One region of the Paraliobacillus zengyii genome, then DNA from elsewhere that is predicted to be linked to it. Evidence: predicted binding sites of a transcription regulator. Region 1 holds the regulator's gene; the other holds the start of a gene.
What was found. The regulator NrdR, encoded in region 1, represses ribonucleotide reductase genes. The targets are predictions, from matches to a motif close to AACACNATATATNGTGTT.
Positions count from the first base shown of each region.

Region 1 (15,754 bases):
GGAATTGAGTGGCAACAGGGTTCAGATGAAGCAAAAAAGGTTATTGACTTCTTGCAAAATGAGATGGGAGTTAAAAATATCCGTTTTCCAGAGACTTCAGGGATTGGTGTCAAGCCGATATCTACGGAAGGAACAAAGCGCCTAGTACGTGCTGCAATTGATTATGCAATCAATGAAGGAAGAAAGAGTGTTACCTTAGTACATAAAGGTAATATTATGAAGTTTACAGAAGGTGCTTTTAAAACGTGGGGCTATGAATTAGCTGAAGAAGAATATGGCGATAAAGTTTTCACATGGGCTACGTATGATAAAATTGTTGAAGAAAAAGGTCGTGAAGCTGCTGATGAGGCTCAGGCAGAAGCTGAGAAAGCAGGTAAAATTATTATTAAAGATTCAATTGCCGACATCTTCTTACAACAAATTTTGACGAGACCTAAAGAATTTGAAGTTGTTGCAACGATGAATTTGAATGGTGATTATATATCAGATGCATTAGCGGCTCAAGTTGGTGGAATTGGTATTGCACCTGGAGCAAATATTAACTATGAAACAGGACATGCAATCTTTGAAGCAACGCATGGTACTGCACCTAAATATGCTGGTTTAGACAAAGTGAATCCATCGTCAGTCATTTTATCTGCTGTATTAATGCTTGAACATATTGGTTGGAAAGAAGCGGCTCAGCTAATTACTAAATCAATGGATAAAACGATTAGTGAGAAAGTAGTTACATACGATTTTGCTCGTATGATGGATAATGCTACAGAAGTTAAAACATCAGAATTCGGTACAGCATTAATTAACAACATGGATTAATAATGTAATAGCAAATTAAAACAACCTCTTATAACACATATAAGAGGTTGTTTTTTCTTATTAAGTCGTAATAGATAGAAACTGCGACGTAGATTCCATATCCGCTCCACAATTGAAATGGGATCGCTTTCCGTGGGCACGGCTTCAGTTAACTCGGATAAGCATAGATCGCTTTCCGAGTGGATCTTCAGCCCGCGCTGTTCCCACAGGAGTCTCACCCATTTCAATTGCTCCGCTGGATAGGCGTTAAAAGTGGTACATCTTTTACTGGTCAGAAGTTTTATTGTACTAATGACAACAGCTGATCACGTTATGCTGATTGATTGTAGCGTAGGACAGTCGACTCCTGCGGGAAAAGCAACAGCTGAAAATCCCACAGGAAGTGCTTTTTGCTTCCGAGGAAGTTGAAGCGTTGGGTCTGTGATTACTCGACCCATCGAAAAGACTTGCCCGCGGAAAGCGACTGACCGAAGCGAAAATCAACATGGCGGTTTACGTCACAGTTTATGATAATTGTGACAATATTTTGGAATGTAAAAATACTAGAGTGAAAAATATTGTTGCTTCTCTGTATGAACAAATGAAGTCTCATTTAGTGTTTTTTTGATGGGACTAGTAATTTCAGTTCAAGTTGATCTAAATACAGCGTTGTTAGATGCTAGTTCTTCTGAAAGTACTATTTATGAAGTAAACTTTAAAATTGTAAATAAAATTTTACATAAGGAAAGACTACTTTATATGTCAATTCTATTCACATACAGTTGGCTTCCATGTATGATGAAGAAAGATAAGTTTGTTTAAAGGGAATGGGTTGCATTATTTCATCTAAATTTTTTAGACAGAAAAATGGGGGTTTTTACAATGAACCAAAGAATACTAATTGTTGATGATGAAGAATCGATCGTAACATTACTACAATATAATATTGAAAGATCAGGTTTTAAAACGGAAGTTGCTTATACTGGTACTGAGGGTTTAGAGAAGGCAACAACCGGAATGTTTGATCTGATCGTATTAGATTTAATGTTGCCCGAATTAGAAGGTACAGAAATTTGTAAGTTATTACGACAAAGAAAAGTCGAGACACCCATCTTAATGTTAACTGCAAAAGATGACGAGTTTGATAAAGTATTAGGATTGGAATTAGGGGCAGATGATTATTTGACAAAACCTTTTAGTCCAAAAGAGGTTGTAGCTAGAATAAAAGCTATTTTAAGAAGATCAAATAAACAACAAACCGAATTGGAACCACCAGTAATAAGAGTTTCAGAACTATCAATTTATCCTGAACAATACGAAGCTGTTATTCGTGAAGAAACTCTTTCATTCACTAGAAAAGAGTTTGAACTATTATTATATTTGGCAAAGAATAAAGGAAAAGTATTATCACGTGATCAACTGTTGAGTGCGGTATGGAATTATGATTTTGTCGGTGATACGCGTATTGTAGATGTCCATGTCAGTCACCTACGTGATAAAATTGAGCCTGACACAAAACATCCTGTATATATAAAGACTATTAGAGGACTTGGTTATAAAATGGAGGAACCTTATTAATGATTCAGACCAATTTTCGTTTGTTTTTCACCTACATAGCTGTCGTCACAGTAGTGTTGAGTAGTATTGGTTTTATCATGTTACCACTTGTCTCTGGAAATGAACAGATCATTGTTATCTTAACATTACTAGGAAGCTTCATTATTTTTTTAGTTATTATTTATCAATTATTTGATCGATATATTAAACCAGTTCGTTCTGCTGCAACTGTAGCTGAGGAATTAGTAAAAGGTAATTATAAAACAAGAACTTATGAAAATCATTATGGAGATGCAGGTAGATTAAGCAATGCAATTAACTTACTTGCTAGAAACTTACAAGAAATGACGATACAGGAAAAAATACAAGGCAGTCAACTAAGAACTGTGATAGATAATATGGAAAGTGGTGTTATATTAATTGATGAACGTGGATATGTTCATTTGGTTAATCGTAAGTTCCTGAAGATTTTCGGTAAAAAAACGAAAGATTATATCGGTTATTTGTACTATGATGTATTAGAAGAAGAACGAATTTATAAAGCGGTACAGGAAGCTTTTTTGTATGAACAGAAAGTAAAAAATGCATTTACGATTTCAATGGAAGTGGAAAAACTTTATATTGAAATTGTTGGCGCTCCAATTTTCAATGAAATCAATGAATTGAAAGGTGCTGTCCTAGTATTTCATGATATTACAGAATTAAAGCGTCTGGAACAAATGCGTAAAGACTTTGTTGCGAATGTATCTCATGAATTAAAAACGCCTATTACTTCAATCAAAGGTTTTGCAGAAACTCTATTGGATGAAAATATGGATGATGAGGAAATTAGAAATAAGTTTTTGGAGATTATTTATAAAGAAAGTGAAAGAATTCAAGCATTAGTTAATGATTTATTAGAATTGTCAAAGTTGGAAAAAGACGAAATGCATATTCTGTATGAAAAAGTGAATATATCGGAATTAATTGAGGAAATAGCACCTATGGTACAACAGGAGGCAACTAGAAAAGAAATTACGTTTGAAACTAACTTAGAACAAAATGTAATAATAGATGGAGATTTTGATCGTTTAAAACAAGTGTGCATCAATTTACTTAATAATGCGATTAGTTATACGCCAGTTGGTGGGAAAGTAATTTTAAAAGTGAAAGTAATAGATGCTAATTTGCATATTACTGTTACTGATACGGGAATCGGTATACCAGAGGATAAAATGAATCGTGTATTTGAGAGGTTCTATCGAGTAGATAAAGCTAGAAGCAGAAATACTGGAGGTACTGGTTTAGGTCTTGCAATTGTTAAACATATTGTAGAAGCTCATAATGGTACGATCAGTTTAGATAGCAAAGTAGGAGTAGGTTCAACATTCTCTGTGCTTGTTCCAATTAATAAAAAATTTATATTAAAAGATTGAAAAAAGCTTAAAAAGCTTTTTTTTTTGAATATACATTACCATGTATATTCATAAAGGTTAATCCCTATCAAACAGTGATTTTTTTCTATTTTCAATTAAACATGGTAGAATATAAATGACATTAGTAAAAAGAATTTGGTGAACGTTAGGAAAGGGGTCTATGTTAAAAATGACTAATAAATTAGTATTAATAGATGGTAATAGCATTCTGTATCGTGCTTTTTTTGCTCTGCCTTTACTGAATAATGATAAAGGTGTTTATACAAATGCAGTATATGGTTTTACTACAATGCTGATGAAAATTATTGAAACTGAAAAACCAACACATATGCTTGTAGCATTTGATGCAGGGAAAACAACATTTCGTCATGAAACGTATCAAGAATATAAAGGTGGAAGACAGAAGACACCACCAGAATTATCAGAACAATTTCCTTTAATAAAAGAATTACTCGATGCATCTTCCATTAAGCATTATGAGTTACCTAATTATGAAGCAGATGATATCATTGGAACACTAGCTAGAGTTGCGGAAAAGGAATCCTTTGATGTTCGAGTTATTTCTGGTGACAAGGATATGTTACAACTTGTTACAGATCGGGTACAAGTGCAATTAACAAAAAAAGGGTTAAGTGATATTGATACATACACACCAGAATTTATGAAAGAGAAAATGAAAGTGAACCCAGAGCAAATTATCGATATGAAAGCTCTAATGGGTGATAGCTCAGATAATATCCCAGGTATCCCAGGTATTGGTCAAAAAACTGCAGTAAAATTACTTAATCAGTTTCATACTTTAGAGAAAGTTTTTGAGAATGTAGAATCAGTTACTGCTAAAAAGCTGAAGGAAAAGTTAGAAAACCATCAAGATGATGCGTTTATGAGTAAACAATTAGTGACAATCAATTGCGAATCACCAATTGAAGTAGAATTAAAAGATACGCTTTATTCTGGATATGATGTGAATCAGTTGAGTGCTGTGTTTAAAGACTTGGGATTTAATTCATTATTAACTAAAGTTACTGGTGAAGTCATTGTAGAAGAGAAAGAAGCGCTTGAAGCTGTTGATATTGAAATATTAGATAATGTTTCAGCATCACTATTTATTGGAGTAGAGGCGTTAGAGGTAGAGATTTTAACAGATAATTATCACCTTGCTCCTATTGAAGGATTTGGAATTGTTAATAAAGATAAGAAGTATTTTATACCAACTGAGATTGCTGTGAAATCAGATGCATTTAAACAATGGGCGGAAGATCCTGAGAAAGAAAAATGGGTGTTTGATGCAAAGAAAGTAACAGTCTCTTTACTAAACCATGGAATTGTTGTTAGTGGAATTACCTTTGATTTATTGTTAGCGTCTTATTTAATAGATCCTTCAGAGAATCATCATACCATTCCTGCAATCAGTCATCGAATGGGGCAAAAACAAGTGCTTTCTGATGAAGAAGTCTATGGTAAAGGTGCGAAACTACAAGTTCCAAGTCAAGATCAATTAGCGGATCATATCGGACGTAAAACAATGATGTTATTTGCTCTAAAATCACAGGTGGAAGAAGAATTAGAAGCAAATCAACAGATAGAGTTATTATATAATTTAGAATTACCTTTGGCGGTTATCCTAGGCAAAATGGAAGCTACTGGAGTTAAAATAGATCAAGATCAACTAAATGTGATGCAAAAAGAGTTGAAAATACGTTTAGATAAAATAGAAGAGGAAGTCCATGAGCTTGCAGGTGAAGATTTCAACTTAAACTCCCCTAAACAACTGGGGCCAATTTTATTTGAAAAGTTAGAATTACCTATTATTAAAAAAACGAAAACAGGTTATTCTACTTCAGCGGATATATTGGAACAGTTAAAACAAAAGCATCCGATTATACCTAAGCTATTGCTTTATCGGCAGCTAAGAAAATTACAATCAACTTATATCGAAGGGCTCTTAAAAGTGGTTCATCCTGATACTGGAAAGATTCACACGCGCTTTAACCAAGCACTTACTCAAACGGGTCGATTAAGCTCGACAGAACCTAATATGCAGAACATTCCAATTCGACTAGAGGAAGGAAAGAAGATAAGAAAAGCATTTATTCCTTCTGAAAAAGATTGGGTAATTTTCGCAGCGGATTATTCTCAGATTGAATTGCGTGTCCTAGCGGATATCGCAAAGGATGAATTATTAGTACAAGCATTCCAAGAAGACATGGATATTCATACTAGAACAGCAATGGATGTATTCCATGTAGATGCCGAGGACGTAGATGGTAATATGCGACGTCAAGCAAAAGCAGTGAATTTTGGTATTGTATACGGAATTAGTGACTATGGTTTATCACAAAATCTTGGCATTACACGTAAAGAAGCTAAGGCATTCATCGAACGCTATTTTGATAGCTATCCAGGTGTTAAAACATATATGGAGGAGATTGTTAAAGAAGCGAAACAAAAAGGGTATGTGACGACGCTTATGCAACGCAGGCGTTATTTACCAGATATCACAAATCGCAATTTTAATCTCCGTAGTTTTGCTGAGAGAACAGCAATGAATACACCTATTCAAGGTAGTGCAGCAGATATTATAAAAAAAGCAATGATTGATCTAGAACACGCACTTAAAGAAAATAATTTGAAAGCACGTATGTTATTACAAGTGCATGATGAATTGATTATAGAAGCACCAAAAACAGAAATTGAGCTATTGAAAGAACTTGTCCCAAGAGTTATGGAAAATACTGTGTCATTAGCTGTGCCATTAAAGGTTGATTATGCGTATGGCGAAACTTGGTTTGATGCAAAATAAGTGAGGTAGAAACAGATGCCAGAATTACCAGAAGTAGAAACAATTAGAAAAACGTTAATAGAGCTAGTCGTTAATCAAAAAATTGAAGCTGTGACTGTCAACTGGGCGAAAATTATTAAAGAACCAGATGACCATCTAATTTTCAGTCAATTAGTTGAGGGTGAAATAATTTTAGATATTCACAGAAAAGGTAAATTTTTATTGTTTGAGTTAACAAACTATACGCTTGTTTCTCATTTACGCATGGAAGGTAAATATGGTGTTTTTGAACATGATATTCCTGTGGATAAGCATACACATGTTATTTTTCATTTTGAAAGCGGGAAAGAATTACGCTATAAAGATGTTCGAAAGTTTGGAACAATGCATTTGTATCCTAAAGGAGAAGAGTTCTTAGTAAAACCGTTAAATCAAATTGGTCCTGACCCGTTTGAAGAAGGATATAAACTCAGCGCGTTATACGAAAAAATTCATAGAAGCCAACGGGTAATAAAAAATATTCTGTTGGATCAACAAGTCATAGCTGGTTTAGGAAATATTTATGTGGATGAAACGTTGTATAAGGCACAAATCCATCCATTAACCAAGGGATCTGAACTTAGTGAACCTGAAGTGAAACGTTTGTTAAAACATGCGAAAGAAACCCTAACAGAAGCTGTTGCACAAGGTGGGACAACCATTCGATCTTATGTGAATAGCCAAGGCCAAATTGGAATGTTTCAGCAACAGTTGTTTGCTTATGGACAAGAGAATACACCTTGTAAACGTTGTGGAGAACCAATTGTTAAAATAAAAGTTGCTGGTAGAGGTACACATCTTTGTACTAGATGCCAACCTATAAAAGAATAGGCGATTGAACCGATTTTTTGCACAACTGTTTTATGCCCTCCATATACTACTCATGTGTTTTAACATGAAATTGTATGATGAAGGGGCTTGAGTTGTATGAAAGAGTTATCAACCCTATTATTATTGGCTTGTGCAGTTAGTTTAGATAGTTTTATGGTAGCCTTTACGTACGGATTGCGTCAGATGAAATTAGCATTTCAGTCTGTCATCTTGATTGGTATAATTTCTGGGATAGTCTTTCTATCTGCCATGGCACTTGGAGATTGGCTTGGATCTTTTCTATCTGAAAAAAGCGCTGAGATGATTGGTGGTGGCTTACTCGTAATTATTGGACTATGGGTACTAATTTCATTTTTCCGTTCAGAGGAATCTCACGAAAAAACGGGTCCTTATGAGATTAAGTTTGAAATAAAATCACTCGGCATTGTTATTCAAATACTCAAAAAACCAATGATGGCAGATATGGATGAATCAGGTAATATAGCGGGTATTGAAGTATTTATACTTGGCTTAGCATTATCGCTTGATTCACTAGGCGCAGGAATTGGTGCAGCACTAATTGGTTTGCCGGTTATTCTTTCTGCGGTAGGAATCGGTGTAGCCACCAGTTTGTTCTTATCACTAGGCTTAAAAAGTGGTGTTATTCTATCAGGATGGAAAGGGTTGCATCGTTTTAGTTTTTTACCGGGTATAATATTAATTATCATAGGTATTGTCAAAATGATAGGATGAAACCAATATAAACTGTAGAAAAAGATTTGGTACAGGTAAAACAAGAGACAAGGGTGAAAAATAGCGATGACTAAAATAATCGGATTAACTGGAGGAATAGCTTCAGGTAAAAGTACAGTAGCTAATTTATTTCGGGAAAAACAGATACCAATAATTGATGCAGATGTCATTGCGAAAGAAGTTGTTGAGCCTGGAAAAGAAGCCTATTTTAAAATAGGTGAAGCGTTTGGTGATAATATTTTACAGATTGATCGTGCCATTGATCGGAAAAAACTTGGTCATATTGTTTTTCAAGATAAAATTGCACGTGAGAAATTAAATGCAATTGTTCATCCCTATGTTAAAGATGAAATATTTAAACAAAAAAATACTTATATAAATACGAATGAGAAAATAATCGTTTTAGATATACCGTTATTATTTGAAAATAAGTTGACCTCTCTTGTTGATCAAGTTTGGCTTGTTTTCGTTAATGAGTCCATACAATTAACTAGATTAATGAAACGCAATGGTTTATCAGAACGTGATGCTAAGAGTAGAATAAACGCACAAATTCCGTTAAAACAAAAGGCTGAAAATGCAGATGTTATTATTAATAATAATGGGTCAATAGAAGATACAAAAGAGCAATTCGAACAGTATATAAATCAAGTATAAACATATAAACCTGTCTACTCAATTTGAGAAGATAGGTTTTATTTTGTAGTTTTAGGGAAAAATATAATATGTCTACAAATTTATTTTTGTAAAAAAATCTTGCCAAACTTTTAAAAAACAGATATAATTCGTTTGCGTGTGCTTATGAGAAATAACACATCCTAAATATGTTATACTAACAGCAAAGCTTTTAAATAGGTGCATTAATGAATGCTTAAAGGGTTAGGATCTCTTTGGACTAACTTTCCCCCGTGGCAGCTCATCCAAGTTTATTTAAAAGGTATTGATTAATAAATAAGGGGGAATTATCGAATGGATACAATGGGTAGACATGTTATTGCTGAAATGTGGGATTGTAATATAGATACTTTAAATGATATGGGACAAATTGAGAAGATCTTTGTTGACGCAGCTTTAAAAGCAGGTGCAGAAATAAGAGAAGTTGCTTTTCATAAGTTTGCTCCACATGGTGTAAGTGGTGTAGTAATTATTTCTGAATCACACTTAACGATTCACAGTTTTCCAGAACATGGTTATGCAAGTATTGATGTATTTACATGCGGTGATATTATTGATCCAAATGTAGCATGTGATTATATTTCAGAAGCCTTGGAATCTGGTAATTGTGAAAAAGTTGAATTGCCACGTGGTATGGGTCCAATTCAAGTACCTAAATATAATGCGCTTTAAATAATTTGATTTGCAGCCCCTTTGCTGGAATAAACAGTAAAAGGGGTTTTTTATCTAATTATCCAAAAAATTAAACGCTTTGATATCGTTTTCTTATAGGAAACATGTTAGAATAATCTTAGAAGTATATAATATGTAACTAAAGATATTGAGGTGCGGTATATGGCTATTAAAGAATCAATTGATAAATTCTTTAACAATCACTCGGAAACGAAAGACAAACATTGGGACAAACAATTACAAACACGCTATTTCAAAACTACAAAAGATAGAGCTTTTAAGATAGTAGAAGAATATTTTAAGAGTAAGAAGGGTTGCGAAATAATTGCAATATCGGATGAACATGGTGAAATTAGCTGTAACCTTAAAGGTGGCAAAAAAGTCTTTATTACAGCAACCATTATCATGGTGAAACCATTTCGAACAGCGATTGATTTTTCAGTTACAACAGAGTCAGTTTTCCCTTTTGATTTAGGATATAGCCATAAGTTAGTCCCGAAACTTTATGATGACCTAAAAAAGGAAATGACGCTTGTTGATTAAACTTGCATACAAAGATAGAGGGAATAAATGATAGGAATGATAACAGATGCGGTGCCCGAATTGTCAATATAAAAACACAAGAGTATTGGATTCAAGGCCAATTGAAGAAGGACGTGCGATTAGAAGAAGACGTGAATGTGAAGAATGTGACTTCCGTTTTACAACTTTTGAGCGTATTGAAGAAGTTCCTTTAATTGTTGTTAAAAAAGAGGGAATTAGAGAAGAATTCAGTAGGGAAAAATTACTGCGTGGCTTGATTAAAGCTTGTGAGAAGCGACCCGTTGCACTTCAACAATTGGAACAGTTAACAATGGAAGTGGAGGACGAATTACGGAGTCGTGGTACTGCAGAAGTGCAAAGTCAAGAAGTTGGCGAATTAATTATGGATCAGCTCTCATCAATTGATGAGGTTGCCTATGTGCGATTTGCATCTGTTTATCGTCAATTTAAAGATATTAGTGTGTTCCTAGATGAATTAAAGGATTTAATAAAAAATTCAGATGATAAATAAATCAAGATTATAGATGAGCCAAGAGGCTCTTTTTTTCTTTAAATAGAAGGACAGGGGGGAGAAATAATGCAACAACACATTGGGAAGTTACTGCCAGGTCATGGGTATGTGATAACATCCGAACAACAACAACTTACGCAAGCACACCTTCTGGCTTTAATGCAATTATATCAACCGTTAGTTGGCATTCATGCCGTTTCACTCTACTTAACATTGTCTAGTCAATATCTTAGTTCATCTAATCCTGATGACGTTCAGACACATCATATGTTGATGCAGTATTTAAATATCCCTCTTCCTCAAATTTATGAAGCAAGACAAAAATTAGAGGCAATCGGTATATTACAAACTTTTAAATATGATGATGAAAACCAGACTAAATTCACATATAAATTATTGACACCTTGTTCACCAGGTTTATTTTTCGAGAATGGTATGCTGTCACAGTTGTTGTACCATCAACTTGGAACCGATAAATATGATCAGTTATATGATATATTTAAAGAGAATAAAGTGACAACAAATAATAAAGGCGTTAATGTCACTGCCCACTTTACTGATGTTTTTAGTAGTAAGGAAACAAACACAAAATTGGAAGTATCAGATGGTTCATCTATAGACGAAGAAAATGACGGCCCAATGATTGGCAATCAAACAATAGATATGGATTGGTTGGCACAATTATTGAAGCAGCGCATGTTGCCTACTAATCAAATTCTAACTGCAACGAATATAAAATTAATAGAGCAAATGAGCGTATTATATCATTTAACTAATTTAGAGATTGAAAAAGCATTGTTGTGGGCTATTACAGATGAGAATAGCTTGAATCATAAAGAATTTAAAACTGCTTGTATGGATTTATCAGAAAGTATGCAAGCTCAACCAAAACAAGCAAAAAATTTAGTTAATCAGAAAACAACTTATACAAAAAATACAGACGAGCCAAAAAGTAAACAAGATCAATTTATGCAAATGTTAGAAGAAAGAACACCAAAACAGTTATTAGAAGACTTATCTAGTGGAAATCATGCTTCTCAACAAGATTTAAAAATAGTTGCTGATATTATGTCATTACATGGCATTACACCTGGTGTCATGAACGTACTCATTCATTATGTATTACTTAAAACAGATATGAAGTTAACAAAATCATATGTAGAAAAAATAGCTAGCCATTGGGCTAGAAAAAACGTAAAAACAGTTAGACAAGCTATTACACTAGCAAAATCGGAACATAACAAGTACCAAGAATGGGGAAATAATAAAAAATCTTATTATAAACCAACTGGGAAAAAAGAGGTTGTTCCCGATTGGTTTAAGGAACAAAAGCAAACACAAGCTGCTAAAGAAAAAGAAAAAACGGTAACTAATAGAGAGCAAAACGAAGATGTTAGTGAACTGTTACGAAAATATAAAGAACAAAAATCAAATCATTCTTAAGGGTGGTGCACATGGAACCAATTCAAACTTCATTAAAAAAATGGATGAGAGAAAATCAGTCTTTTCAAAGCTTTTATAAGGAAATGAAGCAAGAGGTTTTACAAGATACTGAAATCAAACAGCTGTTAGAAAATCATCCGCTTTTATCTGATAAAGATATTGAAAGACAATTAATGAAACTATATGAATATCATTCTCAAAATAAAGATTGTGCTAATTGCCCAACAAATGGTTGTAAGAATAATGTATTGCCAGGATATAAACCTAGGATTGAAATTGAGGGTAAAGAAATCCGTTTATTTTATGAAAAATGTAAATACACCATACAGCAAGAAGAACAAAGAAGAAAATCGTCATTAATTAAAAGCTTATATATGCCAAAAGATATCCTTCAAGCATCAATTTCAAAATTAGATGATCAAGATGAAAAGCGACATAAAGCAATTAGAGAAGTTGTGACGTATATTAGCAAAATCGGTAGTGAATTACCTGAAAAAGGATTGTACTTTTATGGTCCATTTGGAGTAGGCAAAACATACTTTTTAGGTGCCATTGCAAATGAATTAGCTGAAAAAAATATTGCTTCCATGTTAATTTATATGCCAGAATTTGTTCGCGAAATCAAGTCGTCATTCAAAGATGATTCATTAAATGAGAAAGTTGAAAAGTTTAAAAAGGTACCAGTACTTATGATAGATGATATTGGTGCTGAATCAATTTCCTCTTGGTTTCGTGATGAAATTTTAGGATCGATACTACAATATCGTATGATGGAACGGTTACCAGTATTTTTTAGTTCGAATTTTAGTTTAGCTCAATTAGAAAAGCATTTAGCAACATCAACTAAGGGAGATATCGAGGAACTTAAGGCAGGCAGAATCATAGAACGAATTAAGCAAGTAAGTAAGGAAGTTGCGATCTTCTCTGAGAATCGTAGAGGAGAATAACCTGCTTCTGGATAAATAGATAAAAAAGATCGAGTTGGATTATTATCCTTCTCGATCTTTTTTATAAAATCTAATTTGTTAGGAAGTGGGATATGAATGTAGTAATTAGTGAGCAATAGCCCAAAAAATAGTACTTCATAAAGTTACAGAAAACAAATCGGTGGAATAAAGCTGAATTATATTTTTATATGGTAAAAAAAGCATGTTTTCTTCACTTGTCCCATATAATGTAACAGTTTGATTGTGATGAGGATGATGGACATGTTAAATGTGTACATGGAAAAAGCGCAAGATGCAAAACTGTTTAGTGAGAAGCTAGGTTATTATGAATTTGATTGGAGTTTGAAACAAAAAGGAGGGTATTATTTTGAGATAAAGAAGCAGTTTTCTTTTCAAAAGCATGATAATGCAATTGCACTCTTATTAATGGAACTATGGATGACACATACCAAAAAAACGCAGATTTCAGAAATAATTCGTTATAATTATTACTATCAGAATGAGGAAGAAATTAACCATATCTTAAAAATTACAATGGATATGATTTTAGGGGATGAGCTCACTTTTTTCACAGCTTCAAATGAAATAAAAACGACAATTAGTGAATGGTTTAGTGAGTACACAATAGACGGTGTATTAGACTATGAGGCTTGTGTAGAAGCTAATCAACTTGCAGCTGATACTATTTTATTAGAACTTGTTGGAAGAGCAATTGATGAATGGAAGCAAGAAGAAGAATACCAAGACTTTGTAAATGCTATTCGTGAATATGTAGCAAACAGTTCGTTTAAATGTGAAAATATCTATATGGTACAAGGAAAAAATGATTTTTTGTTTTACAGAGAAGATGGACACTTATACACTACCAAAGAATTAAAAATAAAAATTAAGCAGGAACCAATGTATATCGTTGGTTTAGATGAAAATGAATTAAACTTAACACCTATATTAGCTCTAAAGCCGAAGTCTATTTTTATTTATGGTGATGATCCATCAGAGGGTAAAACTGTCTCATTAATAAATATATTTGAAGAACAGGTTACTTTTAAACCATTAAATCAATTTCCGTTCGCAATTGTTTAAATTTTAGATACACGCTTGATTTTTTCTACGGATAGCTTTATAATACAAGTCATATTAAGAAGCATAAAAGTGTTGATGAGGACTTGATTTTGTAAGGCGTTCTATAGAGAGGGAAGTATTAGCTGTGAGCTTCCTGTTCAGTCTACAATAATTACCACCTTTGAACTCTGGATTTGAAAGCTACAATAGCGATTAGAAAACAGCGTATTCTCTACGTTACAGAGCAATGAAGCTGAATCGAGCGTGTTTAGATTCGGAAATTAGGGTGGAACCACGAGCTAACGCTTGTCCCTTTGCTATATAGGCAGAGGGACAAGCGTTTTTTATATGTGATTTTTTAATTACGCGCTCTGCTTCCATTTTGTTTATTTTATATAAGGAGTGAGTTACATGTCAGATCAATTAGTTATTACTTTTCCTGATGGAGCGAACAAGGAGTTTCCTCAAGGTACAACAGGAGAAGATATTGCACAATCAATATCACCAGGTTTACGAAAACAAGCATTAGCTGTTACTTTAGATGGCATATTCTATGATTTACGTACACCACTGCCAAAAGATGGTGAAATCGCAATTATTACGAATAAACAGGATGAAGGTATAGAAATTATGCGTCATTCAAGTGCACATGTAATGGCACAAGCAATTAAGAGGTTATATGGAGAGGACGTTAAATTGGGCGTTGGACCGACTATTGAAGATGGTTTTTATTATGACATCGATATGGAACAGTCTCTTACACCAGAAGATTTACCGAAAATTGAAAAGGAAATGCAACGAATTATTGATGAAAATGTAGAATTCGTTCGTGTTGAAGTCTCACGTGATGAAGCAAAAAAACGTTTTGAAGCAATTGGTGATAACTTAAAGTTAGAATTGCTGGATGCTATTCCAGAAGATGAGACAGTAACAATCTACGAACAAGGTGAATTTTTTGACTTATGTCGTGGTGTTCACGTTCCTTCAACTAGTAAAATTAAAGTCTTTCAGTTATTGAGCATTTCAGGTGCTTATTGGCGTGGTGATAGCAACAATAAGATGTTGCAACGTATTTACGGAACAGCATTTGCTAAAAAAACAGATTTAGACGATTATTTACGTTTTCGTGAAGAAGCAAAAGAACGTGATCATCGTAAGTTAGGAAAAGAATTAGATTTATTTACAGTTTCTCAAAAAGTAGGACAAGGTTTACCTCTATGGCTACCTAAAGGTGCAACGATCCGCCGTACAATAGAACGCTATATTGTTGATCTAGAGGAACGTCTTGGCTATGACCATGTATATACACCTATCCTTGGTAATGTTGAATTATATAAAACTAGTGGTCACTGGGAGCATTATAAAGATGACAACTTCCCAATACTTGAAATGGATAACGAAGATTTAATGTTACGTCCGATGAACTGTCCGCACCATATGATGGTATATAAAAATCAACTATATAGCTATCGTAATTTGCCAGTTCGTATTGCAGAATTAGGAATGATGCATCGTCACGAGATGTCTGGAGCATTAGCTGGTTTACAACGTGTTCGTGCTATGACGTTAAATGATGCACACATTTTTGCACGTCCTGATCAGCTAAAAGAAGAATTTATTCGTGTAGTTGAGTTGGTACAAAATGTTTATAAAGACTTCGGTATCGATGACTACTATTTCCGCTTATCTTATCGTGACCCGGAAGATAAAGAAAAATATATTGATAATGATGAAATGTGGAATAAGGCTC
Region 1 is NZ_CP029797.1:2,496,451-2,512,204, reverse strand. It holds gene icd (NADP-dependent isocitrate dehydrogenase) at 1-816, shown strand, start outside; gene DM447_RS12820 (hypothetical protein) at 1,423-1,617, shown strand; gene DM447_RS12815 (response regulator transcription factor) at 1,678-2,373, shown strand; gene pnpS (two-component system histidine kinase PnpS) at 2,373-3,767, shown strand; gene polA (DNA polymerase I) at 3,937-6,570, shown strand; gene mutM (DNA-formamidopyrimidine glycosylase) at 6,586-7,419, shown strand; gene ytaF (sporulation membrane protein YtaF) at 7,516-8,151, shown strand; gene coaE (dephospho-CoA kinase) at 8,218-8,808, shown strand; gene speD (adenosylmethionine decarboxylase) at 9,121-9,498, shown strand; gene DM447_RS12780 (cytosolic protein) at 9,661-10,041, shown strand; gene nrdR (transcriptional regulator NrdR) at 10,088-10,552, shown strand; gene DM447_RS12770 (replication initiation and membrane attachment family protein) at 10,619-11,995, shown strand; gene dnaI (primosomal protein DnaI) at 12,007-12,942, shown strand; gene ytxC (sporulation protein YtxC) at 13,204-14,025, shown strand; gene thrS (threonine--tRNA ligase) at 14,416-15,754, shown strand, end outside.

Region 2 (15,754 bases), 670 kb from region 1:
AACACCAATAAATAGGATAGATACATGGTCTTCAGCCGGATCAACAGCTTCTTCACGTAACTCGGATTTTTCTCTTCCATCACTTTCATATGAGTTAGCAGCTGTTGTTTCTGCTTTATTAACTAAGTTTACTGCATAAACAGTAGATCCAATTAATAAAAGAGCTAATGGAACTAGGATAAACAATAACCTTTTACGTTTTCTGGATTTTTTATTATTTTTACGTTTTTCACTACGTATATTTGTGTCGTTTTTTGACATTATATATCCCCTCAAGTTTTAATTTATAAACTATCTTTCATTCTACTATGAAATGACAATAAGGTAAATCAGATTATTTAAAAATGTTGTATATTTTTATCGTTTTAATAAATATTTTTAATTCTAAATATTTATTCGATAATTTATAATATCATAAAAAAGTGTCGAATTCTTAGCCTGTATACTGCAATTATATTTGAGAGTATGCTATTATATATTATGATGCAGAAAAGTTAAATTATATGCTAGAAAATATTCACTTGCATAAATGATTATAGGGAATAAACAATAAAAGTAGTTATTGAGAAAGGAAAGAATAAAATGAAAATAGTAGTAGCTGGAACAGGATACGTTGGTTTGTCCAATGCGATCCTATTAGCACAAAACAATGAAGTAGTTGCGTTAGATATTATTCAAGAGAAAGTGGATTTAATTAACAATAAAAAGTCTCCAATTGTTGATGAGGAAATTCAGACATATTTGGAAACAAAAGAGTTAAATCTAACTGCGACAACAGATACAACAGAGGCATATAAAAACGCGGATTTTGTTGTTATTTCAACGCCGACTAATTATGATGCAGAGAAGAATTACTTTGATACAAGTACGGTGGAAAAAGTTATATCTACAGTTTTATCCATCAATCCTAATGCAACGATGATAATTAAATCAACTGTACCAGTTGGTTATACATTAGAAACGAGAGCGAAATTTAAAACAGAAAATATTATCTTTTCTCCTGAATTCTTGCGAGAAGGTAAGGCGCTTTACGATAATTTATATCCTTCACGCATTGTTGTTGGTGAGCAATCAGAAAAAGCTAAGACGTTTGCTAATTTGCTTGAACAAGGTGCTTTGAAAGAAAATATTGATGTGCTTTTAACTAACTCAACGGAAGCAGAAGCAATTAAATTGTTTGCGAATACATACCTTGCCATGCGTGTTGCATTCTTTAATGAATTAGATACATATGGAGAAGTGAGAGGTTTAGATACGAAGCAGATTATTGAAGGTGTGGGACTTGATCCACGCATTGGTACACACTATAATAACCCTTCATTTGGTTATGGTGGATATTGTCTACCGAAGGATACAAAACAACTTTTAGCTAACTATGAAGATGTACCAAATAATATTATGGCAGCGATAGTTGATGCTAATAGAACAAGGAAAGATCATGTTGCTAATAGCATTGTTGCAAAGAATCCTAAAGTTGTTGGTATATATCGTTTAACAATGAAGACAGACTCAGATAACTTTAGACAATCAGCGGTACAAGGTGTTATGAAGCGAATTAAAGCTAAAGGAATTGAAGTTGTTGTATACGAACCAGTAATGGAAGAAGAAGAGTTTTACAATTCTAAAGTAATGAAAGACTTTGATGAATTCAAAAGCCTTTGTGATGTGATTGTTGCAAATCGTTTAACAGAAGAATTGAAAGATGTAGCTAATAAAGTTTATACACGCGATTTATATAGTAGAGATTAATAAAAAGAGGCTGGGACATAACTAGCCAAAATAACGAAAAAGATTCCGATCATCTTAGGAAGATGGTCGGAATCTTTTTTTGTTGGATTATTTTCAGGATTTGTTGGACCATGCGCATGCTTAGCCGTGTACTTTCTCAAGTTCACCGCCATGAATGCAAATCCTAATTCATTTTCCACTTTCTTCTTGCCTCTTACTGACATACGAGTGAAACGCAAATTAGCCTTCAAAAATCCGAAGACTGGTTCTACATCTATTTTTCGTTTGCCATAGATTTTACCGGTTTCTTTTTCTGAAAGCTGCTGTTTTGTGTATGCTTTTTGTTGTTCCCATTTTTCATTATAATAAATTTTTCGATTCTTTCCTTCCTTTGCTTTTGTACAGTGGGAACGCAACGGACAATCCGAACAGTCTTCACATTCATAGACTTTAAAGGATCGGGTGAAGTTATCTTTACCTGTTCGATTAGATAGATACTGGAAAGCCACTTTTTTATCATTTGGACAACGGAAAGAATCACTCGCTTCATCATACGCCCAGTTCATTGTGTTAAAAGGGTCTTGCTTATATTTCTTTGTCTTCTCTTTTCGATACATATTGTATGTAATCAGCGGGATGCGCTCCCGATTAATGCGGACATCTTCATAATTCTGTTCACTTCCATACCCTGCATCAGCTACGATATATGTGGGAAGTTCAAAGAAGCTTTCCTCGATTTTATCTAGAAAAGGAGTGAATGTGCGTACATCAGTTGGATTGGGAAATACGTCATATGCGAGTGTATATTGTCCTTCGGTCGCAATTTGTACATTGTAACCTGCTTTTAATTGGCCATTATTCATATAATCGTCTTTCATGCGCATAAAGGTGGCATCATGGTCTGTCTTTGAATAACTATTGCACGCTTCAAATATAAGCCTATCCTTTTCTTATTTTTGTTTGCGTGCTACGTAATCTTTAAACTGTTTGCGGTATTTTTTTGGTGTTTTCCTTGCAGAGCGAAGCTGCTTCCGTTTGCTGACATCTTTACTTTCTTCGATCTGTTTGTCGTATCCTTCAACGGTCTTCTCTAGTTTCTCAACTACTTTTTCGAGTTCTTTAGTGGATAGTTCTTCCGTACTTTCGCGTTCTATTTCTGGAATAATTTCGTTTGCCAATAATTCATCGTACAGTTGATTTGATTTCTCCACCAAATTCGCACTGTATTTTTCAATCGCTTTTCGCCAAACAAACGTAAATTTATTGGCATTTGCTTCTATTTTGGTGCCATCAATAAAGATCGCTTCCTGGTCAATCAGCTCTTCTTTCACCAGTTGGCATCGAAATTGTACAAAACATTGGCGTAACAGGTCTTGTACTTCTTGATTGACTCGAAAACGGTTAATTGTACGATAGCTTGGCTCATAACCTTGCGCTAACCACATCATACGTATACTATCTTTCAGTAATGCTTCAATTTTTCTTCCAGAGAAAACAGATTGCGTATAAGCACATAAAATAACCTTCATCATCATTCGTGGATGATAAGCAGGACAACCTGTTTCATGTAAGAAAACAGAAAAAGCTTTATCTGGTATTTGTTCAACTAAGTCATGGATTGTATAGGCAATATCATTTTTTTATAATTTTATTTCTAAATCTAACGGCAAAATTACTTGATTCATGTTATAATCTTTAAACATAAGGATACCTCCGATTGTTATTGTGTGGTACTTTAATTTTATCAGAAGGTATCCTTTTTTACTTACTAAAATTTTCGATTTTATAAAAAAGTTGCATCTTCCAACTACCGTTGGAAGATGCAACTTTTTATTGTTTATCTGAGTTTTGTCCCAGCCTCTTTTTATTAGGCTTTCCGTCCATTCTTAAACAACAAGCTAATATAAATCATCATTGATGTAATAACAGAGAAAGCTGAAACTAAGTAAATGAAGCTATAGCCAAAGCTTGCGGCAATTAAGCCAAATGTCATTGCACCAACACCGACACCAAGGTCAAAGGATGCAAAGAAAGTAGCATTAGCCATTCCTTTACGGTTAGCTGCAGCTTCATTAATTGCCCATGCTTGTAAAGCAGGTTGAACACTTCCAAATCCGAGTCCATAGAACGCAGCCGCGATATATAAAACGAGAGAGTTTGGTAACCAAACTAATAAGAGCATCGCAGTTACAATCATGAGTGTGCCAGGAAGAAATACGGCAATATGACCTTTAGCGTCATAAAGTCTACCAGCAAAACTCCGTGATATCATTAAGAATAGAGCATAGAAGAGAAAGTAAATGCCAATTCCTTCAATACCTTTTTGTGTTGCGTATAGTGGTAGAAAAGACGCAATACCACCAAATGTTACGGTAATGAAGAAGAGTAAGATAGCAGGTTTAATCGCACTTTTCTCAAAAATATCAAATTTAATAGTTGCCGCTTTATGTTGTGATGCCTCGATCTTTTTATAACGTATGCGTGTTGACAATAAAAAGGAAACAAAACCAAGTGATCCACAGATTAAGAACAGCTGTGGAAAGCTAATAATATCTACTAATGCCAATCCAAGTGCTGGACCAAATGCGAGTGCTAAATTCCCAGATAGCCCAAAATAGCCCATTCCTTCCCCGCGTCGCTTAGGTGGAATTAAATCCGTTGCAATCGTTCCAGTTGCAGTTGTAGAAAATCCCCAACCAACCCCTTGTACCATACGCATCACAATCAGAAAACCAATACTTGTAATAATAGAATAGGAGGCAACAGATAAAACGAAAATTCCGAGTCCAATCATATAAACAAATTGTCGTCCTTTTGATTCGAGAGCATGTCCAGCATATGGCCGGAATAATAGTGCGGAAAATGTAAAAATACCAGTAATTAACCCAATTAATTGATCACTTCCACCTAGCTCTTGTACGAACAGAGGAATCGTAGGCAAAGTCATTTGAAACCCGAGAAAAATAAAAAAGTTTGCCATACATATTAAGGCAAAATCTTTCGTCCAAATCTTATCTTCATTTATTGCTGTCTTTGTTTGCGTCCGTGCATTATCTGCCATAATTATATTCCTTCTTTCTTTCGGCACTCGAAATATATTATACACAAGATAAAAGACTTTGTTAACTAGATTCGCCGATAAGTATAGAATTTATCAATTTTGGCTTTGATAATGGTGAGAGATGAGTCGAATGGGCGCGTGATCAATCGAGCGAACGCAGCACGAATCGGGCGAAAACTCAGATAATCGGGCGAACGCAAGCCGAATCGGGCGAAACTCAGAATGATAAGGCGATCGCCATCTAGGTCAGTCATCTAATAAAGACAGAAGTGAGTATACAATGCCTTTTGTTTTACCAACATAAGATAACTTCATATTAGCCAGTAGACGCTTGACGATGTGGCTCGATTTTAATTGTAAAAATGCTTTAGCTTGTCGATTCGTGATAGTAGATCCAAATAATAGCGCATATTCTTTCAATGCTTGGATATGTGCTTCTCTATTTTTTACTTTACAAACTGGGCAGATCCAATAGCCATGTGCACGATTCATGATTACCTTTTTACAAACAGGACACCAAACACCATTTCTAATATTACTTCTATTAATCTGATACTTTTCGATCACATTATACGTTTTAGGCGTATGGTTATTTTTCAGCTTATTAGCAAGTTTCTTGAGTTGTTCTTTCGTATAATAATTAGCTTGGTATTGTTGTAAAAGTTCATCTATTCGGAGTGAGAGGTGGTGGTTGTCCACGATATCGGGTTCTCGCTGATTGAATTGAAGAATCACATTGGGATGGGTAAATGATACGAGTGTATGAATCGGTAAGAAGGGGAAACCGTTTCTCATAATATAGCTTTCAAGATGCCTTTTTTGGATAGCGGCTTGGTGGAGGGGGTTTTTGTAACTGTTCTTTTTTCCATCAAGTGTTCGAATCATTTGGTCAGATTGGTTGAACGTGATTTCTCCTTTGAAATTTTTTGCTTTAATAATAATACCTAATCTAGGTGTTAAAAGTAAGGCATCAATCTGGAAATAGTCACTAACACAGGGTAGTCGCAAGTCATACAAAATGAAAGCTGATTTTAGATGTAATAACTGAAAAGGATAAGCAAGAGAGGATTCGCCATAAAATCCACTAGTATACTTACCATATACATGCTCTAATTGTTGGAACATTGGCTCACGGTGTAAGAGTCTAGGCATAAGCACTTCTAACTGTTTGAGTTCTGGATTTTTTTGTAGGGGTTTTATAATCAAGATATTAATTCCTCTCTTTATGAATAGTAGTAGCGCTTTTCAAAAGAGCGCTACCAAATCAAAATTATTTAATCAATGTATCTAAATGATAAGATGACGTTTTTGCATAACCACTTTGTTTAATATCTAAACAACCTAATAATCTTGTCACCACAGTAGCTGAATCAACTTGTAAAAAGTGACGTGCTTCTTTGTTTGTAATCTGTGGACGATAAAGTAATGCATAGTCATGTAAGGCAATGATATGCGCGCTATTGGAACGGCTATGGCAGCTAGTACATTTCCAGTAGCCTTGTTTACGTTGCATCATTTCTTGTTTGCATTTGCGACACCATACACCATTTCGAATGTCTTGTGTTGGAATCTGATGTTTCTTAATCACATTATAGTTTTGTGGTCTGTTTTGATTTTTTAGTTGATTTGCGAGGTACTCTAGCTGGTCGATTTGATAGAATCGCTTTTGATAGATGGAACGTAGCATGGTAATACGCTGTAGTAAAAACTTGCTTTTAACCATATCATCGAAGTTGCTATCAAAGTTCAAAATTACTTTTGGGTGTGTAAAGGTAACGATAGGGTGAAGCGGTATCGGAGGGAGTCCATGTTGTTCTAGGAATTGGTGAAGGTGTGCTATCTGGGTGTTTGCATCATGTAACGGATTTGGGGCCGTTATTGTTTCGCCATTATTCAGGTATGTAAATTTTCCGATTGTGTTAAAGTTAAGTTCATTTTTAACATGCATAACTACAATCAAATAGATAACATAGGGTGTGATAATGAGTGCGTTTAATTTGAAATAGCCTGCGTCTTTTTTAGGAAGCCGTAAATTATAGAAGATGAATTTTTGATATAACTCTTTCTTATACAGTAATTCATTTAACACATTGGTACCTAGATAGGCATTTGCAATCCTTTTGTGATGATAGTGAAGTTTTTGGTAACTTGGATTTCCTTGATGTAGTCTAGGTATAAGTGCATCTAATTGTTTGTGTTCACTCGTTTTTATATTAGGAAATAGGATCAGTTAGTTTACCTCCTTTGCTTTTATTAGATTATAAAATAATAATCAAAAAAATTCCATAAATAATTACAATTATTTTACAAAATTTTAAAGTGTAACAAAATGACAATTAATTGTAGATGAATCTTTCGTTCAGATAGCTTAAATAACGTAACTTTCTCACTTAAAATAAGCGCTAATCTTTGTGTGTTGCGTTTCGACTATATTTGTTATACTACTTGACATTCATTAAAAAGGTCTGCTTTCTAAAAGATTGTTGTCAATGACAGAATTACTATAGACTCTATCTTAACTGCCATGTTGATTTCCGCTTCAGGCAGTCGCTTTCCGCGGGCAAGTCTTCAGCTAACTTCGTAAAGAAAATCGTTTTACGAAGTGGATCTTCAGATCTTGCTTTTCCAGCAGGAGTCGACTGCCTTACGCTACAATCAATCCGTATAATGCTGAACAACTATTGTGATAAGCACAATCAATCTTTATGACAAGCAGATAATGTATTACTTTTAAAGTCTGTCCAGCGACCGATTGCCTGTTTTATAAACTAATTCGAATAGCTATTCAAAGAAGCATAGCAGTGGCAGCTTTGTATGCAGTTGATTTAATTTTTGCTAACTTATATTTTAATGACAAATAACAAACATTTTATATGATGCTTAATTAGCAGACTAAACTAGCGGATCAATCGAGATGGGCGACACTCCTGCAGGAACAGCACGGGCTGAAGATCCACTTGGAAGCGTTTTTTGCTTCCAAGTTAGCTGAAGCCGTGCCTGCGGAAAGGGAGCCCATTTCGCTTGAGGAGCGAAGCAGTTATATTTACCACAGAGTTTCTCTCAAGTTCGTAAGATGATTTCAAAAGAAGCGTGAAGTCAAGGTCTATTATGGATTGTGAGACTTCCAAGTAATACCGATACTTAAATGCCTGATTCACTCTGCAAAAGTTATAAATAATAAATAAAAAATAATAATCAAACAAAAAGAAGCTCCATATTCGGAACCTCTCTAATTAAACCATCCTTTACGTTTGAACCATGCATACATCGTAATTGACATGGCAGCCATAACAATAAGTACGATAAAATAGCCATATTCCCATTCGAGTTCAGGCATGTTAACAAAGTTCATACCGTAAATTCCAGCGATGAAAGTTAATGGTGCAAATATAGAGGTGATGATGGTTAGGACTTTCATCACTTCATTTGTTTGGTGTGAGTTTAATGACAAATAATTATCACGGATATCGTTAGCCACTTCACGATTCGATCCAACCATTTCCGATAATTTAATCAAATGGTCATAAATATCAGCAAAGTAGACTTTGCGATCGTTAATACCACTTAAATGACTTGAATTTAACATCCGGTAAAACAAATCACGCACAGGATTAATTGTATGTCGTAATTGTAAAAGCTGATGTCTAATATCAAATAATTTATCAAGTAGTGCTGGCATTGCCTCTTGGTTTGAATTATCTTCTACCTTATTAAGCTCATCTTCAATTGCATAAACAATTGGAAAGTACCGATCAACAATTTTATCTAACACTTCATAAAATACGCGATAGGGATCCCACAACTCTAAATCATGTTTCTTTATATACAATAAACGTTTCCAAACGCTTTCGATTTCAGTGGAAGCTTGTTTATGAAAAGTGACAATATAATTAGGATTAAGGAAAAAATCGTGTTCTAATTGTATTAAATCGTCTGGTTGAAGCGCATGCATAATGAAAAAACTAAAATCATCATAATAATCTAACTTGGCACGTTGTAAGTTTTGGAGACAATCTTCAACTGCTAGTGGATGAAAGTCTAAACTATCGTGCAAATAATGCACTTCTTTATCACTAGGTTGATCAAAGTCAATCCAATACCATTTGTAGGCTTCTTGTTTAAGTGCATCAAGGCTGTTCAGTTGCACTAATTCATTATTGTTATTTATAGCTAGAATATGTATCATCGACTATCACCTCTTCAAATAGTCTAGTATAGCTATTAAAAATAAACAAGTAATCAAGTAATCAAGTAATCAAGTAATCAGAAAAATTATAATATAGTAAGTATTACCTTATTAGTGCGCGGACTGTTTCTTGTTCTTTATGTAGGCATCATAGGAGTTCATAAATTGATAGTAATCATAGTCTGACATAATAATTTTTATCCCATACGTGTAATCAGCTGGTTCGTGCGCTTGTTCTTTCCAAATCACTTCACCAAAAATGTGATTGGTTGGTGCGAACAATCGTAAATTTATTACTATATGATCCCCAACTGAGAATGCAGTGGTAGTAGAAAAGCGTAACCCTTTGACACTTAGTTCATGTAAACGGATCTGACTACTTGTTTTATTGATACTTTCACAATTCATTACTTTAAATGTAGCTTCTGTTTCGGGAGAATCTGCAAAATGCGCACGTGCATGGTCTCTAGACAATGTGTTCACTCCTTTTTTGTATTTTCAGTAATGTTTTTAGACTACCGATAAACCGCTGTAAAGTCAATGAAAACAAGCAAAAATTAACATAAAACAACCTAAAAGTGACATATTCACTAATTATAATAACTATTAGCTAGTAAATAGTAATAATACAAGATAATGTGCTTATATGCATGTTATGATGAAATGACAATTAGTTAATAAAATGAGGGGGGAAAAACCATGTCTGATTTATATGTCTTTCTAGTATTAGCGATTATTATTGTGATAAGTGCAGTTTACACAAGATTGAGAAAAAAAGTGGGTTCAAGTTATGTCCAACAAAAGTTACAGGCGTTAAATGAGAACGAATACAAGATAGTCTCAGCTGTTCAACTACCAGAAGCGGAACGACTTGATCATGTGGTCATTTCGATATACGGAGTCTTTTTGATTAAAAGAGAAAATTATGATGGCTCTATTTATGGAAAGGAAACAGATGAAGAATGGCTTTTTCAAGTGAAAAAGAAACAGACACCATTCATTAATCCATTAAGAGCTAACGAACAAAGAAAGCAGCACGTAGCAGAATTTTTGCAATTAAATGAGAAGTACATAACGACTATTGTTGCCTTTTCGAACAAAGCTATTCTAGCAATTGATCCAAGTCTAATGAAGAATAAAACCGTCGTCTTGTATGATGATATCGTTGCAAGTATTGAGACGTATAAAACGCCACGCTTAAGTAAGGAAAACGTAACAAAACTAACGGAGAAACTGCAAACACTAGAAAAGGCTCACTCAAAGTGAAGCCTTTTCTAATGGAACATCTATTTTATGCAAATCAATAATGCGTTGATTACTACTGCCTCGAAAGGATAGTGTTAAGTCTTTTTTAGCTAAGATAAACGGCCCATCCACTAGTACGTCACAATAGGAAAGTAGCTCGCGTTGATGGACATCTTCTGCATCTATCAGCTGTTCGAGAGTATAACCGCTATATGCCCAGATATGTTTTCCTAAATCTTTCAATCGCTTTGCAACCTCTGCAACTTCTTTTGCTTGAAAAAAAGGCTCCCCACCTGATAAGGTCACATCTGTTAAAGGATTACTAGCGACCTCTTGGACGACTTCTTCTACGGACATCTCAATACCATTACGAATGTTCCAACTAGCAGGGTTATGACACCCTGGGCAGAAGTGAGGACAGCCTGCGAAAAAAATAACTGTCCGCAACCCTTCGCCATCGACAACGGAATCATGAATAATATTCATTACCCTCATTGCTTTGTATCCTTACTGCTTGTTTGGTGTTTGACACGTTGGCTTTCCTCTGCGCGTTTGGCAGAGTTCCACTTCTTCATGTCTCCAACAAGATAACCTGTGATTCGTCTGATCCGTTCGACTTTTTCTTGATCGTTATTATGACACTTAGGGCATTCGTTATCGATGATACCGGTATAGCCACAGCATGTACAACGGTCGACAGGGTGATTAATCGATCCGTAGCCAAAGTCATTCATTGACATCGTTTTAATCAGTGTATCAAGTGCTTTGGTGTTTTTTGAGACATCGCCATCACATTCAATATAGGAAATATGGCCACCATTACATAACTTGTGAAAAGCGCCTTCCTTTTTAATCTTATCAAATGCTCTTATTTTATAATAAACAGGTACGTGATAAGAATTTGTATAATAGTTACGATCAGTTACCCGAGGGATTTTACCGAATACAGCTTGATCATTTTTAGTGAACTTTCCTGACAAACCTTCAGCTGGTGTTGCGATTAACGAGAAATTTAAGTCATAACGCTCTGCAGCTAGATCAACGAACATACGCATATGTTCAACAATACGGTAGCCTAATTGATAGGCTTCATCAGACTCGCCGTGATGTTCACCTGTAAGTGCGACAAGTGCTTCAGCCAAACCAATAAAACCGATACTTAATGTGCCATGTTTTAAAACATCTGTTAACTGGTCACTTGCTTCTAACTGATCACTATCTTTCCAAACTTGTTGTCCGTAGAGAAAGGAGAAATGTTGTGCTTGTTTTTTTGCTTGAAACTGATAACGCTCGAGTAATTGTTTAATCGCAAGTGTCATATAATGATCAAGCTTTTCAAAAAATGCAGTTTCACTAGTTGTTAATAAAGCCATTTTCACTAAATTAAGCGAAGTAAACGATAAATTGCCACGTTGTACACCCGTCTCGTCTCCATGTCGATTAGCCATCACCCGTGTTCGACAGCCCATATAGGCTACTTCTGATTCAGGCGAACCGTCATAATAGGGATAATTAAATGTGGAATCGATAAAGCTAAAGTTTGGAAACAAACGTTTAGCAGTCGTTTCAAGTGCTAATTGATACAAGTCATAATTTGGCTCATCCGGTTCAAAATTAACACCTTTCTTCATTTTGAAAATTTGAATCGGAAAGATAGGTGTTTCTCCGTTACCAAGTCCTGCTTTTGTTGCGAGCAAGATATTCTTCATTACTAAACGACCTTCCATAGAAGTGTCCGTTCCATAATTAATTGATACGAATGGTACCTGGCCACCACCACGCGAGTGCATGGAATTGCAATTGTGGACAAAAGCTTCACAAGCTTGGTAAACATCACGATCAGTTTCATGCCATGCAATAGTTGCAATTTCTATACTTGTATAACGTGTCACATAGTTCGTCAAACGCTTTTTATGCTTTAAAAACGTTTTATATACATATGGTGCAAGATCAAAATCAAACATAGGGTAACTTTGTCCACCATGTTGCATGTTTTGATTAGATTGAAAAATAATAGACGCTAAAGCCATCGCACTTCCGATATCATTTGGTTCACGCATATAGCCATGTCCAGTATTAAAACCATCTTTTAAAATCTTACCAAGTGGAATCTGACAGCAAGTTGTCGTACCAGTTGGCATGAAATCTAGATCATGTGGATGGATGAAATTGTCTGCAATTGCTTGGCTGACATCCGTGCTTAACATTTTTTGTTTGGCATAATGTTTTGCTGCTTCTGATCCGAATTTCGACATCTGTCCCATCGGTGATTGGCCATCGACATTGGCATTCTCTTGGATAAGATCTTGATTACTTGCATAAACAATGTCGTCTAACGACTGTAATAGCATGTCTTCTGTTTCTATATGTGTGTGCATAGTTTATCACTCCGATTACAATATATTGTATTTATATACTGAAATAATCTATATATAGTACATATGAAATAGTTTAGCACGAAGATAGAACAGAAAACTGTGCGATATATCACAGTAGAAATTTTTTATCTTATAAAATAGAAAGAACGGATCCAGTGGCTAACTGAATCCGTTCCGATAAAGAAGGTGTGCTTATTGCTGTACAAATGTTTGACAATCAGTTTCTCTTTGGTTTGCAGCACTTTTACCATGATGGCTTACTACATAGATAGCTTCTGCGCTGCAATGATTCCCTTTCGCCCAGTACTTGCAATTGTGCACTTCACATAGAACATCTTTAGCCAATGCGCCCACCTCCTATGACAGTAGTTTATCAAGAACCATCAAAAATAATCCGTGTTAGTTATTGACAACTAAATCCTAAAATCCGTAAAAACTGTTTTCCAATTCATACAAAATACTATCGCCAATAATCAATAAAATGATCGCCATTGCAACATATGTTAGAACAACGCCGTAAAAAACATCAAGCCCACCTGTAGCAGGTGCTTTCTCTTTAATCGAAAAAACAGTCGCGAAACTCGCTATACTAGCAAGACTCATCGAAAGGATTAGTAAAATAATGCTGAAATCTTCAACACCTAAAATGGTGAATAAAACAGCAGCTAAAGCTGTCACTGTTGGTAAAACCATCAATATACCAAAACGAGTCATAACATTTAGAAAGGAAACGTCTGCTTTCATTAACTTTGCAACACCATATTTAACCGCAAGTAATAGCGCGAAAAAGATAATAAAAATAAAGAATGGCTTCACTACCATTTCAACAAATGGCGGTCTAAAATAAGATGATAAGCTAATATAAGAAAATAACGGAATCAGTAAAGAAAATAAAATCAGCGTAATCAGACCGTTTATTTTATTAGTTGGACCTGCATGTTTACTTGCCGCAAAAGGATTTGCTAATGCACTAGGAATGAAGTGCCAATATTGTTTGCTAATATCTTTTCCTTGCTGGACATAATCGGTTGTCTGACTAGGTGCTGTTCCTGTTGATTGTACAGGCTCTGTATCAGTGTTTTCCGTTTGTATGTGATCTATTTTCACCCCACAGTTTGTACAGAACTTTGCGTCTGACTCTAGTGGTGCTTGACAATTTGGACAATTCATTTTCATTTCCCCTTAGTTATAATTAATTTGTTTCAACAACACGTTCGACTGTGTTTTCATCATTAAATGACCAAAGGCCAGCATAATCAGCTACTAACCAGCTAGCTTCATCGGCTTGATATACGAATGTGATTTCCCATTCATTAATCTCCTCGGCGGTATCTATCTCTTCATCGTCTACATAGTAGGTTGCTGCATCATCGTAATAAAACGCAGCATTTACACTTAATTCATATGTATCGTCTGTTTGATACAAGTAGAAACTATCTAAATCAACAACAGCTTTTTTATATGTGCCAGTCCAACGCTCGTCCCAATCTTCCATATAGCTGTAGTTGCTATATGCTTCTTCCGTTATAAATGCATCTGTTGCTGTCGTGAATAAAGACGCATCCATTGCTTCACCAGCTAGCGCATAATCTTGTCCAAATGCATGGATGGTGTTAATGATATCTGTCTGCATTTCTTCATTAAAAGGATTAGGCACAGCTAAATCAATATAAGCATAATCAATTGGTGTTTTTTCAGTTGTTACATCTCCCCATGGGAAAGTCAAGACAGCGTGAGCTTCCACTGAACCATCTACTGAAACGGGACCAAAATCTTCGTCTTCTGAAATGTCTAGTTCGGTATCATTAACGAAGTAGCTAATTGAATCAGCGATTGAAGCGTATTCTGTGTTAAAAGAAACATATTCCCCGTAAAGTGAAAGATCAACGTATTGATCTTGATGATAAGGCTCTAGTAACTCAATGGTAGACTCATTCTCCAAAACAGTATAGTCATTGCTATAACTCGAACGTAACGTATATACGCCAGGTAAAACTGGTCCATACTCTTTTGTGAATTGATCTGCATCACTAGTTGCAATTTCCTCTTCTCCAAGAAAAAGTTTTGCATCAGTCATGTTCGTACCAACTTGAAAATAAAACGGCATCACTTCGATAAAATAGTTATCATAGATAAGAGCGGTCTTTCCTTCTTTTTCAAGTGAAAAAATAGTACTTGATTCTATTGTTTCACCTTGTTCGTAAGCATCTGCCTGTGATTCCAGTTCGTTAATAAAATATTGTTGGGCAGAAGGTGTTTCAGCGATCAACGTTAATAGTTCAGAAACTTTCTCTTCCGTGATATCTAACCGTTCATCACTTGTTTGTAGCATACTTGCAATTGTTTTTGCATCTTCTTCATGTAACGCTGTTTCAAACTTTTCGATGATGCGGTTCTTATCCGTCATATTCGCGCCGACTTGATGGCCCCCGATTAAAAGAACAAGTAAAGCAAGTACACTAATCGCGATTACTTTTTGCTTTTTAGTCGCTTGTCTTATCTTAGTTCCCCATGACGATCGAGCAGGTAGTTGTTTACTAACTTGCGGCTGTGTTTGTGTTCCGCATGCTGAACAAAACTGTGCATCATTTTTAAGCGCATGCCCGCATTCTTTGCAGTAATTCATCGTTGTCATCCTTTCATAATAAGATTGTCATACCAATTTTTAATTATAGCGTAAATAGGTAAAAGTCACCATAAGAATTTGTCGGGATTTGCTGAATTATGGAATAAACTTACGCTGAAAAATTGTCGGCTAATAGAAAAGGATATGTTAAGATAGACTCACACATGAAGGAGGGGTTTAGAAGATGGAACAAGCGGAAAGCGAGCAAATATTGCAAGCATTAGCAAAGTTAGCTGAAGTCGTGCCCACGGAAAGCGAAGTATATTTCCAGAGCGGTATGTCGCGTTAACATTATGTATCACGTACGTAAAATGTATCGTAATCTTGCTTTCGGAAGGAGCACGAAGTCAAATTTAACTCTGCGAAAGTTGCGCTTAATATATTTAAAAAACACAAAAAAAAGACCTCACACATCGTGAGATCCTCTTAACCTTTAATAAAAACGTTTAAATCCTTCAAAGTGGCTTGACCAATAAGAATTGTCTAGGCTTGAAATCTGAACACCACTTGATCCAGCATGAATGAAGCTG
Region 2 is NZ_CP029797.1:3,165,609-3,181,362, reverse strand. It holds gene DM447_RS15810 (LCP family protein) at 1-261, opposite strand, end outside; gene DM447_RS15805 (nucleotide sugar dehydrogenase) at 583-1,749, shown strand; partial or broken gene DM447_RS15800 (IS1182 family transposase) at 1,746-3,431, opposite strand; gene DM447_RS15795 (MFS transporter) at 3,596-4,789, opposite strand; gene DM447_RS15790 (nuclease-related domain-containing protein) at 5,036-5,995, opposite strand; gene DM447_RS15785 (nuclease-related domain-containing protein) at 6,060-6,878, opposite strand; gene corA (magnesium/cobalt transporter CorA) at 8,019-8,975, opposite strand; gene DM447_RS15775 (hypothetical protein) at 9,087-9,449, opposite strand; gene DM447_RS15770 (nuclease-related domain-containing protein) at 9,675-10,241, shown strand; gene nrdG (anaerobic ribonucleoside-triphosphate reductase activating protein) at 10,233-10,715, opposite strand; gene DM447_RS15760 (anaerobic ribonucleoside triphosphate reductase) at 10,712-12,598, opposite strand; gene DM447_RS15755 (DUF1540 domain-containing protein) at 12,791-12,943, opposite strand; gene DM447_RS15750 (zinc ribbon domain-containing protein) at 13,019-13,768, opposite strand; gene DM447_RS15745 (zinc ribbon domain-containing protein) at 13,791-15,224, opposite strand; gene DM447_RS15740 (C40 family peptidase) at 15,658-15,754, opposite strand, start outside.
Region 2: DM447_RS15760 (anaerobic ribonucleoside triphosphate reductase) is a predicted target of NrdR. The motif match lies at 12,613-12,630, and genes of this name have one in related genera.